One region of the Mesorhizobium sp. M7A.F.Ce.TU.012.03.2.1 genome, then DNA from elsewhere that is predicted to be linked to it. Evidence: predicted binding sites of a transcription regulator. Region 1 holds the regulator's gene; each other region holds the start of a gene.

Region 1 (3,281 bases):
GCTGCACTTACAAGTACCTCAACGGCGGTCCGGGCGCACCGGCCTTCATCTATGCCGCGCAGCGCCATCACGGCGATATCAGCCAGCCGCTCAGCGGCTGGTGGGGCCATGCGCGGCCCTTTGCCTTCGAACGGGGGTATGTTGCCGGCACCGGTATCCGCCGCTTTCTGTGCGGCACCCAGCCGGTCCTGTCGATGCGGGCGCTCAAAGGCGCGCTTGTCATCTGGAACGACGTCGACATGGCGGCATTGCGAAAAAAGAGCGTCGCGCTGACGGAACTGTTCATCCAGCTCGTCGAAGCAAAGTGCGGCGCCTATGGCCTCACGCTGGAGACCACCCGCGACGCGACCAGGCGCGGCAGCCAGGTGTCGTTCCTTCACGATCACGGCTATCAAATCATGCGGGCGCTGATCGAGCGCGGCGTCATCGGTGATTTTCGCGCGCCATCGACCATCCGTTTCGGCTTCACGCCGCTCTATGTCGGCTACAAGGATGTGTGGCTGGCGGTTGAGGTGCTGGAGGATATTCTGCGCACGGGCGCATGGAAGGACCAGCGTTTCGCCGTCAAGGAAGCCGTTACCTGACGCAACGATCTCCGCGATTTGCCGTCGCCGCCCTCACTGCCCGGCGGATGACGGAGGGCTGAATTCCAGCCACAAATGCCAACAGACGTTGGCGTTTTGGCTCCGTTTCGTTCACGGCAAACGAACGTCCCGAAGATTGATAGCGTCCCTTGTGGAGGTCGATCGGCAGATGATGCCAAGCCTTGGGTCGAGGATGAGCCACAGGTCATTAACCATAATGATTTCAATGTGAGCAGGCGCATTGCCGTGGTTGGCGCCTGTCGATCGCGACCCGCTGGCAAGCCCAAATAATTTCAGCAGCCTTAACAAATTCATTAAACTTTAAACGGTTGCAGAACACAACTGGAACAGATAGTGTTTGTTCTGGGTTTGTTTTTCGATTCTGGTTTCAGGTAATCTGGGGGCCGCCATGCTGACACGCAAGCAACATGAACTGCTGATGTTCATCCATGAACGCCTGAAGGAGAGCGGCATTCCGCCATCCTTCGACGAGATGAAGGAGGCGCTCGACCTTGCCTCCAAATCCGGGATTCATCGGCTGATCACCGCACTTGAGGAGCGCGGCTTTATTCGCCGGTTGCCCAACCGGGCACGCGCGCTGGAAGTGCTGCGATTGCCGGACTCGATCGCGCCCGGCCTCAACGCGGCAAAGAAGTTTTCGCCAAGCGTCATCCAGGGCAGTCTCGGTCAGGGTGGTGCCCTTGGCCGGCAGATCAAGCCGGCGCCTTCGCGGATGCCCTCGCCCGGCAATGATGACGATGCGGTCTCCGCCGTGTCGATCCCGGTCATGGGCCGTATCGCCGCCGGTGTGCCGATCGATGCCATCCAGCATCAGACGCATTCGATCTCGGTGCCGCCGGACATGATCATGGGCGGTGCCCACTATGCGCTGGAGGTCAAGGGCGACTCGATGATCGAGGCCGGTATCTTCGACGGCGACACCGTCATCATCCGCAATGCCGACACGGCGAACCCCGGCGAGATCATCGTGGCGCTGGTCGATGAAGAGGAAGCGACGCTGAAGCGGTTCCGCCGCAAGGGCGCTTCGATTGCTCTCGAAGCCGCCAATCCAGCCTATGAAACCCGTATTTTCGGGCCGGACAGGGTCAAGGTGCAAGGCAAGCTCGTTGGCCTGATCCGCCGCTACTGAGGCGGCTGCGTTTCAGCCACTGGCTTCTCGGGTCTCTTGAAGGGTGGCAGCCCCCTCGCCTCGCGCGAGAATTTGCGTTGCGCATGCCAGGGCCGGTATGGGCTGTCCACGGCGAAGCTGATCGTCGCCGGCGTGGTCGCCGATTGGCGATCGAAGAAGATCGCGGCACTGCCTTTGCGAGCCAGTTGCCGCTTGGTGATGACGAGAACCAGCGGGTTGTGACAGGCGTCATACGCGGTGGCGTCATTGATGACGATCAGCTCGGCGAAACCGCAGGCTTTCCAGGTGTCCTTGCGGTCCTCGACATAGGCAATGATCGCACCGGACGTGTGCCTGGCCACGCAGACGCCTGAGGTGCAATAGAACGGCGATCCCGGCGGTAGCTCAACGGCATCCGCGACGTCGAATTGCCCGTCGCCCTTGTCGAACACCTCCGGCACGACGATGGTTTCGGATATTAGTGCGCGTTTCCAGTTGTCGACGGTGAATTCGTTCGGCCGAGCGCGGCTGACGGCGAGTTCGCCACCGCCGATCGGCAAGGCAACCAGTCGGGCGTCCTCCGAGATCAGCACATCCGGCGTGCGCGTATCCGAGACGGTCAGCAAGCCTGCCAGCGCGAATGGCAGAGCAGCGAGCCGCAGCCAAGTTGTCGCCATTGTCGCGATGACCAGGGCAATTGTCACCAGCAGGACAGATTGCTGCGAAATCAGCCCAACCGCATCGACAGGCGAACGTTCGGAGATCCAACCCGATATGGCGATCATCACCGTCAGACCCTTGCCCATCAGGTAGAGGGCCGGCCAATCCAATCCGAAAGGCATCAGCAGCGCGCTTGCGACAGCCAGGAACATGACGACGGTGACGATCGGCATAACCGCCAGATTGGCGAACAGGCTGAGCGGCGACACACGCTGAAAATGCCAGATGGCAAACAGCGTCGTGGCGCTGCCGGCGATGATGGAGGTCATGGCAAGGCCGGTTGCCGCGAGCACGAACTTTCGCGTCAGGAAACCGGGCATGGATCGCTTTGGGGGCGGCGGTCTTGCTTTTCCCGCGCGGTGAACGGCCCAGCCGGCATAGGCGCCGACCAGAGCCGCGGTCGCGGCGAACGACATCTGAAAACTCGGGCCGACCACCTCATGCGGCGACACCACGATGACGGCGATCGCCGAGATCGCCAGATTGCGCATGGTGAGTGCTGCTCGATCGAACAGCACGGCAATCAGCATCACCGCCAGCATGATGAAGCTGCGCTCGGCGGCAACGACGACTCCAGAGATGATGAGATAGGCCGCGATCGAGAACAGTGCGGCGACGGCGGCATACTTCTTGACCGGGCGACGCGCGGAAAAGTCGGGAAACAACGCGAAGGCGCCGCGCAGCAAGCCCATGATGGTGCCTGCGACCAGCGCCATGTGCAGTCCCGAAATCGAGATGATGTGGTAGATGCCGGTACGTCGCATCGCCTCATTGATGTCATCGGGAATGCCGGCGCGCACGCCGACGATCAGCGCCGCGGCGATCTCGCCTTCGGCGCCGCCGACGCT
Region 2 (3,281 bases), 920 kb from region 1:
TGCAGGACGACGACATTCTTGCCGGCAAACTTCTTGGCGATCCATGGGCCGATGAAGGCGCCCTGCGCATCGTCACGCGTGTAAAGGCGCATGATCGTCGGCCAGCCGGCCTTGGCTGCCGCATCGGTCAGCACCGGGTTTGACGAGGCCGGGCTCATCATCAAGGCGCCGGCTTCGGCATAGACAGCCGAGGCCGGAATGCTGGAACCCGAGCAGGCATGGCCGTCGATGAACTTGACGCCATCGGCGACGACGCGGTTGGCAACCGACACGGCCTGCTTGGGATCGCATTGGTCGTCTTCGATGCTCAGCTTGATCTGACGACCGTCGACACCGCCCGCGGCGTTGATCGCATCGGCGGCAGCCTGTGCGCCCTGCTTGAACTGATCGCCGATGGTGGCGAGCTGTCCTGTCATCGGGCCCACCACCGCAAAGGTGATGTCGTCTGCGAGTGCGACCGGCGTGCTCAACATCAGGCCGAATATGGCCGCGTTCAAAATACTCAATTTTTTCATGATGGTAGAACTCCTCCACTCACGCGCGGCCGCCCCGGCCGCGCTTCTTCCAGAGAGGCCGGACAATTTCACCCTTCATTGAGCCTGTCTAGGCGCATTGGCGCCGCTCGATTGGGCCTGCAAGACGTCATCCACGCAAAAAGCCACGCCAGCCTTGTTCCGGCTGGTCGCGGCTTTTTTGCCCGTCGAGCAATCTCCAGGCGCCCCCGCGCCTAAAAATCCGCTCAGCTTCCCTGTGTCGCGCACGACTGGGCCTTGCGGCCTGCCGCGTTCTTTCCCTTGCCTTCGTGACCGTCTTGCGCGGCCTTCAATTTCGCCGGGTCTGGCCGTCTGTGCGGCCTTGATCCCGGAGCTTCCCTGTCTTCGATGGATCTGTCTGCGATTGGCAGATTTCAGTGCATGGTCATCCATTCGCGGGCTTCGCGCAGCGCCGTGGCGATCTCGACCTTCGACATGGCGGCCGACAGTTCCGAGCGCAGCTCGGCGGCGCGGGCCGAGCCCTTGATTGCGGCGATGTTGAACCATTTGTGGGCGGCAACGACATCGGTCTCGCAATCGCGGCCGGTCGCATACATCATGCCCAGTTCGAAAAGGATGTCGGCCTGAGCAGTTGCTCCCATGGCGCCGAAACCTGCTTCAAGCATTTCAAAACGTGCCATTTCAATCCCCTGTTTTCCGGCCCTGTCAGGCTCCCGAGAGCTGCCTTCTTTCGTCTTGCCGGCTGCTCTTCCGATGCTTTCGAGAATGCCGTGCAGGCTTGAATCCGTCGTTAAATGGCGTGCTTAATTTGAGGAAAACAAAGCTAAAACAAGAGGTAAACGCCGAAATTCGTTAAGGATACAAACCCAGCAATTCAGCCTGCTTGCCTCAAATTTGACGAAAGTTTTCTCGCGCGGGGGCAAGACTTCGCTAACCACGGCAGACAAAGGCGATGCGCCGATCGTTTCATTTCATCGTCGAGGAGGCGCTTTCAGGCGGCTGCAAAATCCCAAAGTCTTCCGCTACGGCACCGCTTTTGTTTTGCCGGGAGCTGGATTAGCTTACGTTTGCGTAAGCGGCAGACCGGCGAGGCGGAGCATCCGGCCGGACATCCACAGGGAGGAAGACATGTTTCGAAAACTGAGCCTGGCCCTTGCGGCCACATTGATCGTGGCGAGTGCGGCAAGGGCCGATCCGATCGAAGGCAATTGGAAGACGCAGGCCGGCGAAACCGCGGCCATCGCCGCCGGCAGCTCGTTTTCCATCACGCTCAAGTCCGGGAAATATGCCGGCAAGACCATCGGCTCGCTCAAGGCGACAGGCGACAACAAATATGCCGGCAACATCACCGATCCGGCAAACGACAAGACCTATTCGGGCAAGGCGACATTGTCGGGCAGCTCTCTCAAGATGAGCGGCTGCGTGCTCGGCGGACTGATCTGCAAGAGCCAGACCTGGCACAAGCTCTGATCGACCACCCTTACGACATGAGGACGGGGCCCCAGCGGGCCCCGTTTTCGTTTTGTCGACACATCCTGCACCGGTGATGCTCGATACCCGCCGGCGGCTATCCAAACCGACGCCGGCGCCGTCGAAACCCCGTCAATCATCTTGAACGGCAGATGAACGCCGGCATCAGAGCCGGTTCAGTTGCATCAGGGCATTCTCCGGCGTGTTGAAGGAGACCGACCCGATGCTTGCTCGCCGCTTCACCATCGTCTGCCTGCTGGTGAGCCTGTTTGGAATGTTCTTCGCCATCCTCGTCGCCGAAGCGGGCCGTCCGGCCCGCGCCTGGGACGAAGCCAGTTCCAGAACCTGCCGCCTCGCCTGCCCCACCCATCTTCGCAACTGAACAAAGAACCAAGACCTCGAAAAGAAAAGCTGAAACACCATGAACCGCATCGCCGCCAACGCTCTCAAGACCCTTCGGCTTCTGCCGCGGGCGGCGCTTATCCTGGCGGTTCTGGCCGCTCCGGTTCTGGCCGTGCCGATGATGCGCTCAGATGCCGGCTCGACGATCGACGCACCAGCCCTGAAGAAGTCCGGCGTCGGCTTTGTGCTCCTGGTCAGCCTGCAGCGCGGTTGAAGAAAAACGGCGCGTTGGCCGCCTTCGGTCGCGACACCCCTCCCAAGTGCCGATCCAAGTCTCTATATTGAGCTATGGAAAAGCGAATCTACCCACAAGCCATCGAATCTGTCGTCATGCCGGAGCCTTTTGGCCGGCAAAGCTTTGATAGCGCCGAGAAAGCCGTCAAGGCACTGCAGGCGCTTTACGACCGCAACACCAAATTCCTGCGCGACTCGTTCGCAGAGCTGGCGGCAGCAGGCGGCGACAATGGCAAGCGCTACCGGGCCTTTTATCCGGAGATCGGTGTCACCACCAACTCGTTCACCCAGATCGACTCGCGCCAGGCCTATGGCCATATGCCGACGCCCGGGCATTTTTCCACCACCATCACCCAGCCGGGCCTGTTCGAAAGCTACCTCGTCGAGCAGTTGCGCCTGATCATGCGCAATCATGGGGTTGCGGTCACGGTGTCGGAATCGACCACACCCATCCCGCTGCATTTCGCCTTCCTTGAAGGCACCCATGTCGACGGCGCGACGGCAGAGCGCATCAAGCGGCCGATCCGCGACCTGTTCGACGTGCCGGATCTCGATGGCACCGACGACCAGATCGCCAACGGCACCTTCGAAGTCGCCTTCGGCGAGCCGAGGCCTCTGGCGCCCTTCACGGCGCAGCGCATCGATTATTCGCTGCACCGGCTGTCGCACTATACGGCAACC
Region 3 (3,281 bases), 1.9 Mb from region 1:
AGTGTGTCGGTCAAATCCGAGATGTCTGCATCCCGTTGCTCGATCAGCGACGAAACGGTCTGCCTGGGAGCGAGTGATTCTGCCAAGGGCGCGGACAACCGCATCAGCTCGATGCCGAAGCCCGGATCGACCGTCTCGATCTTGTCGCAGAGCAGCCGCGTCAGCCGCTTCACATCACGGACAGGCAAGGCCGTGCCGACGCGAATGGCTTCGACGCGGTTGTCGACGCGGTAGAGCAGCAGGTCAAGCCGCCGGGCGCCGAACCCTTTGGTCTCCAGCCCGACACACAGCGCCTGAACAAGCTTGCCGACATAGCGCGCGATTGTCTCGGCCGCACTGATGGGCTCGCCAAAGGCGCGCCTTACCTCGACCACATCGACCGGCCGCACTGGCTCTATCGGCTCGGCGAGACGTCCAGCAGCCTGGTCAAGCCGGCGGCCGAGTTCCGGCCCGAAGCGCAGCGCCAGTGGGGCGCGCGGCTGCTGCAGAAGCTCACCCACCCTGTCGAAGCCCAAAACCCGCAGACCGCTGACGATCTCATCGGGCAAACGCAATGCTGCGATGGGCAGAGGAAGGATCGCATCGCAGGTTGCGTTGACCGCGACCACGCTCACGGCTTGCCTGACATATCGCGCAAAGGCATGAGCAGCACCCCAGCTATCCGCTATGGCTGCGCGCGCCGAGAAGCCGACCTTGCCGAGACGTTCGACCATATCGGCGAGCATCAAGCGTTCACCGCCATGAAGATGATCGGCGCCCGTGGTATCCATCACCAATCCGTCGGGAGGATCTGCTGCGACAATCGGCGCGTACCGCCGCAAAGCCCACAGGGCCAACCGATCCAATGCCTGCGCGTCTGCTTCAGGTTCGGCATCCATGACCGCCAGCCCCTGGACGAGGGCCTGTGCCTTCGTCGCGGGCATTCCGACGCGCAGGCCCGCTTCTGTTGCCGCGCGATCCACCGCAGTCACCAGGCGACGATTACCGTGCCGCCCGACCAGCACCAAAGGCTTATCCGGTGGCGGCGAGACGTCGCCCAATTTCCTTCTGAGCCGGTCGGTCGACCAGCTTGGAAGGAACAGCGAGACGACCCTTTGCATCACAAGCCTCCACTTCGATATCGAGTGTTTCCCCTCCACGAGACCTGATCAGTTCAAGTTGCCATCGCGCCCGGCCAACGCCGGGCACAGGCAGCGGTCGCGACGGCAGCACGGAAACCCGCCAGCGGGTGACGGACGCCGTCGGCTGCCCGAAATCGGCGGCTTCGGTCTGGCGGCGCCAGCGGCGGATCGCGATGCCGATCGCGCCGGAGCCTTCCGATGCCAGTTGCAACCGGCGCGAGGCAGTCATGGACAGGCGCGCCACTTCCGCGACCACAGCCCCAAGTCCGACATGCCGCAGGCCTTCCTCGAAGCAGGCGAGCAAGGATTTGTCGTCACCGGCTTCGACATAGATCACCCGGTCGGGATGCAGTCCGACCTGTGCGATTGCCGGTGCAAACAGATCCTGGCGCGTCACGCACCACAGCACCTTGCCTTGCGTCCTGGCCGCAATGCCTGCAGCAAAAAGCGACGCGGCAGCGCCATCGATTGCACCATTGCCGCCGCCGGCAACTTCATGAAGTGCGCCAAGCGCCACGCCCCCGCCTGGCAGATGACTGTCGATCGAGGAGATACCGAATGGGAGCACCGCTCTTTTGCGCGCGTTACCGCCTTCGAGACGCGCAATGCGATCTCGCAGATCGGAAATAGCAGCGTTTGGCGTCGATGCACTCATCTGTCCCCTGAACGCGACATGGTGGCGGAATGTTCCTCATTTGTTCCCTTCCTAATGAAGAGTCAATGGGATGGCGAGGTGGCGCTGCGGAAGAAATGTTTGTGGCGACCGCCCGGTGGCATCGACAGAACCGTTTGCCAGCAGGACGAGGCGTCGAAGCCACCTGTCCTGTTGGGATGTTCGCGCCGGCGGCTGGCGGCGCCCAAGGAAAAACGGCGTATAAACCGCAGTCCTGCGCGCGTCCGCAATTGCGGACATTGTCGCGCGCGGGACGGAGGAAATTCGCCCCCGCCGCGGGCGGTTAACAGGACAGCCGTAGGAGCGTCAGCATAGCGCCGGCCGCAGGACGGGACGCGGGACCGACTGTCCCCGTCCGCGGTGGTCCGCGTGTAGCATCGGCCATGAATGCAGTTGCGTTGGGATTGAGCACGAAGCCTCAACCGATTGCCAGATCTCCCTATCCAATTGGAAAAAAACCATTTTTCCAAACCATCAGGAGTCTATTGACACCTTTGTTCTTATTTTGTTCACTGTTGGTGATTGATACTGGAGGCGAACCGTGGAACTTCGCTTGAACATTGAAGGTGCAACGCCCGAGGAACTGGCACGCGGGATCGCGGCAGCCGAAGCAGTCTTCTCGCGCGCCGGCATTACGGCTTTGCAAGGCGCGGAAGGTTTGTTCGCGTTGGAAGGCTGGGATATCAAGGGCTTCCCGGAAGACGACCAGCCAACCGAGGACGAGGACCAGGCTGCTTCGGTCTGGATGGAAGCCGACGAGGCTGCGACGACTGCATGTTGTGCGGGCTGGCCGGAGGATAAAGTTCCGGGCCATCAGATCATGGAGCTGATCGACGTGCCCCGAACGAGATTGCAGGCCGAGGCGCTCCCGGACACGTGGCCGGCGCGCAAACAGCTCTATCCCGATGTTGTCACCCGGTGGAGACCACGACCGGGCCGGACCGCCAGATCGATTTCGATATTGCCTTCGTTCTTGGTTGGGTGCCCGAGCGGCCGACGCTGGATCAGGTCGAGCCGCTTTCGGAAAATGGCGACCGTATCCCCTTCTTCACCAGCAACCTCGCCCAGGTGGAAGAAATGGCTCGCAAGGCACTCAAGGACTGGACGATCTAGATTGACCAGGACCCCTACGATGCCCACGTTTTCGATCCTGCAGCCAGCGAAGACGGTGAAGAATTGCGGATCGCACTGACCCTGGCGATGATGCGCGGCCAGTCGATGCATTTCGATTAGCGGTGAACGGGTTACACGGCCAACGTCGATCGATCGTGCTTGGCCACTCCAGGTCGCACGCTGGATGGCTAAAAACCTGACCAGCCCACACCGCACCCGAGGAGAGAACAATGTCAGAAAAACCACCCTATATGCCGACCGGCATTGGAACAGGCATGATGAGCGACGACGAGACCAAGGTCGGCGTTCTGATATTCGAAACGGCGCAAGGGAACTTCGACTTCGCAGTCAATCTGCAGGCAGTCGATATCCTC
Region 4 (3,281 bases), 1.2 Mb from region 1:
GCGCCTCGATTGCCGTGCGATGGCGAAGCGTGGCGTAGCCCATATGGACTTCGAAGCCGTAGCGATCGTGATGGTTGCCGCAGCCGCACATCATGCGATCGCGCATCACCTTGGCGACGATCGAGGCGGCGGCGATGGACTGCGAACGCTGGTCGCCCTTGATCAGCGCGCGCCCTTCACAAGGCAGGCCAGGCGGCACGTCGCGTCCATCGGCAAGGGCGAGCTTCGGTCTGACCGACAGCCCTACCAGGGCGCGGCGCATGGCTTCCAGGCTTGCCTTGAGGATGTTGCTGCCGTCGATACCCTCGGCACTGATGGAGGCCATTGAGATCGCCTGCGCAGAGCCGAGAATTCGCAGGAACAAGGCTTCACGCTGCAGATGGCTGAGGCGCTTGGAATCGTCGAGGCCGTCGGGAATGTTGGCGGGATCGAGCACCACGGCCGCGGCGACCACCGGCCCGGCCAGGGGGCCACGGCCGGCCTCGTCCATCCCGGCAACCGGCCACAGGCCCTCCGCCATCGCCTTCGTCTCGAAGGAGAAGTCGGGCTTCTCGATGATCTCAAAGAGAGGCGGAGAATCAGAACGCGCGCGAGCCATGTTGCGGCGAGGTTCGCATCGGCTCTGATTCTCCGCAAGTCCCTCCGGGTCGGGTGGGGCGCCGGACCGGGAGGGCACCGTCTGCAGGCCGGGGCAGGCCGGACGGGATTCTGGTGCCGCGACGGATCAAACCACCGCGACGAATTGTCTCTCAAAGCAGCGTCAGCTGCACCTGGTCTCTCCCGGCGGCAACGAACTGGTCGGTCCGCAGCGTGCGCCGTTCGGCATTGAGGCCGAGCCGCTTGGCTGTGATCTCGAAGCGCCGGCCGATCTGCCAGGCATAGGGACCGGCGCCCTTCATGCGTTTGCCCCATTCCGAATCGTAGTCCTTGCCGTCACGCATCGACCGGACCAGCGACATCACATGGCGGTAGCGGTCGGGATAATGACGCAGCAGCCAATCCTTGAAGATCGGGCTGACCTCCAATGGCAGGCGCAGGATCACGTAGCCGGCTTCGCGCGCGCCGGCCGCGCGTGCCGAATCGAGGATGCGTTCCATTTCCGGGTCGGTCAGGCCCGGAATGATCGGCGCCACCATGACCGAGGCCGGGATGCCGGCATCCGAAAGCTGCCGGATCGCTTCCAGCCGCTTGGTCGGTGTCGACGCGCGCGGCTCCATGGTGCGCGCCAGCATACGGTCGAGCGTCGTCACCGACAGCGCCACCTTGGCCAGCCCGCGTTCGGCCATTCGCGACAGGATATCGATATCGCGCGTCACCAGAGCGGACTTTGTCACGATGCCGACTGGATGGCCGCGCGCTTCCAGCACTTCGAGGATTTCGCGCATGATCCGGTATTGCTTCTCGATCGGCTGGTAGGGGTCGGTGTTGGTGCCGATGGCGATGGTGCGCGGCTGATAGCTGTCTTTCGAAAGCTCCTTGTCAAGCAAGCGCGCCGCATCAGGCTTGGCGAACAACTTCGATTCGAAATCCAGACCCGGCGACAGGCCCATGAAAGCGTGCGTCGGGCGGGCAAAGCAATAGACGCAGCCATGCTCGCAGCCGCGATAGGGATTGATCGAACGATCGAAGGAAATGTCGGGCGATTCGTTGCGGGTGATGATTGTGCGCGGCTTCTCGACCTGCACTTCGGTCTTGAAGGGTGGCAGTTCCTCCAGCGAATTCCAGCCATCGTCGAACACGTGCCGGCTGACCGGCTCGAACCGGCCGGACGGATTGATGCCCGCTGACCTGCCGCGGTTGCGGTCCGGGCGGACACGCAGGCCGCTCTGCTCGACCATCGCGTTGGCCATCTCGGCTCTTCCTGCTCCGAAAGCCGCAATGTCGGCGCGCACGATCTGTTCCATCTTCGCCCGCTCCCAGGGACTGTCCATGTTGTGTCGAATCGCTCTGCTCATGAAATTATTCCTATTTCGTTGAAGAGAACAAAGCAAGAACTTTCTATGGTGCGATGCAAAAACTGGCGCTGTCCGGCGCTTTCCGCTATTCGGCTGAGGATGCTCAGTGTTCTCATCGAAACCCGCAATGACGAGGAGGGCCTAGCCCGCACGCTCGCCTCGCTGATTGGCGGCGCGGTCGAAGGCGTGGTGCGTGAAGTCATCGTTTGCGACACAGGCTCTACCGATCAGACGCATCATGTGGCCGAGCATGCCGGCTGTCAGTACGTGACGGGCGGTGTCGCTGCCGGCATCCGCCAGGCCAAGGGGGATTGGTTGCTGCTCCTGGAGCCGGGCGCGCGGCTGGTGGAGGGCTGGATCGATGAAGTTGTCGCCCACACGGCCAGGCAGACCATGGCGGCACGGTTTTCGCGCACGCGAGCCAGTCGCACGCCATTCCTGGCCCGGGTCTTTTCGGGAAACCGCGCCTTGGCCGACGGCTTGCTGATCAGCAAGCGTCAGGCGGCTGCCGCGGCAAAGAGCGCCGGCAGTGCCGAGTCCATCGCCCGCGGCCTCGCGACGAAGCGGCTCGACGCTGAGATCTGGATGGCGCCGGCCAAGCAGGAGCGCCGCTCCTCGACGTGATTTTTGCAGTTGCTCAGGTCATTGTGCATTGCACAAAATCTGACGCGGGGTTAGCTTCCGTTCAAGCGGGAATTGGGTTTGGGTCATGCCGAGAGGCGAGCACCGATGCGGCATCGGCGGTGCTCTCATAGCCGAGGACTCAATGAAGCTTTCAACCCCCGACACATCCGGCGCGCCCAGTCTCGAGGCCATTGCGCGCAACGGCAGCCTGTTGCGGCGCATCGCCGTGCGTATTCCAACCTATCTGACGGACCTGCGCGAAAACCCCGCCTGGCTGCCGATGTTCGTGCTGGCGCGCACAATGCCTGGACGCCGCATGCATTGGCTCGGCGCAAAACGCGCCCGCCCGGTCGCCAATGCCGGGGATACGATGTTTGCCGGTGTCGAACGGGGAGCGGTCGTGGATGCGTTGCGCTCCGACGGGCTGTTCTCAGGCTTGGTCCTGCCGCCTGATATCCATGAAGAGATCGCCGACTTCGCCGGGCGCACGCCTTGCTTCGGCAATTTCGACCGCCGTCTCGAATTCATGCCGGGGGAACATGCCGAGGCCGAGAAACGCCTTGGCCGCTCGCTGCTTAGCGGGCATTTTTTCGAGCGCATCCTCGACTGCCCGGCGGCGCTTGCCATCCAGCGCGATCCGCTGCTTCTGGATATTGCCGCGCACTATCTCGGCGGCCAGGCAAAACTGATCACGACGCGCGT

The links. The regulator LexA, encoded in region 1, represses DNA repair genes until DNA is damaged. The targets are predictions, from matches to a motif close to TGTTCNNNNTGTGTTCNG.
Region 2: a site for LexA is predicted at 1,308-1,325, ahead of EJ079_RS29855 (sel1 repeat family protein). Genes of this name have one in related genera too.
Region 3: a site for LexA is predicted at 1,807-1,824, ahead of EJ079_RS01425 (ImuA family protein). Genes of this name have one in related genera too.
Region 4: a site for LexA is predicted at 1,979-1,996, ahead of EJ079_RS31135 (PA0069 family radical SAM protein). Genes of this name have one in related genera too.

Annotation. Positions count from the first base shown of each region.
Region 1 is NZ_CP034779.1:5,073,238-5,076,518, forward strand. It holds gene kynU (kynureninase) at 1-584, shown strand, start outside; gene lexA (transcriptional repressor LexA) at 994-1,734, shown strand; gene EJ079_RS25135 (ComEC/Rec2 family competence protein) at 1,728-3,281, opposite strand, start outside.
Region 2 is NZ_CP034779.1:5,990,978-5,994,258, forward strand. It holds gene EJ079_RS29850 (ABC transporter substrate-binding protein) at 1-515, opposite strand, end outside; gene EJ079_RS29855 (sel1 repeat family protein) at 908-1,174, opposite strand; gene EJ079_RS29860 (DUF2147 domain-containing protein) at 1,623-1,964, shown strand; gene EJ079_RS33460 (hypothetical protein) at 2,188-2,346, shown strand; gene EJ079_RS29865 (hypothetical protein) at 2,386-2,580, shown strand; gene EJ079_RS29870 (AMP nucleosidase) at 2,697-3,281, shown strand, end outside.
Region 3 is NZ_CP034779.1:282,484-285,764, forward strand. It holds gene EJ079_RS01420 (DNA polymerase Y family protein) at 1-1,100, opposite strand, end outside; gene EJ079_RS01425 (ImuA family protein) at 1,012-1,776, opposite strand; gene EJ079_RS33685 (hypothetical protein) at 2,713-2,907, shown strand; gene EJ079_RS01435 (hypothetical protein) at 3,138-3,281, shown strand, end outside.
Region 4 is NZ_CP034779.1:6,269,144-6,272,424, reverse strand. It holds gene EJ079_RS31140 (ribonuclease HII) at 1-598, opposite strand, end outside; gene EJ079_RS31135 (PA0069 family radical SAM protein) at 750-1,904, opposite strand; gene EJ079_RS31130 (glycosyltransferase) at 2,055-2,579, shown strand; gene EJ079_RS31125 (hypothetical protein) at 2,722-3,281, shown strand, end outside.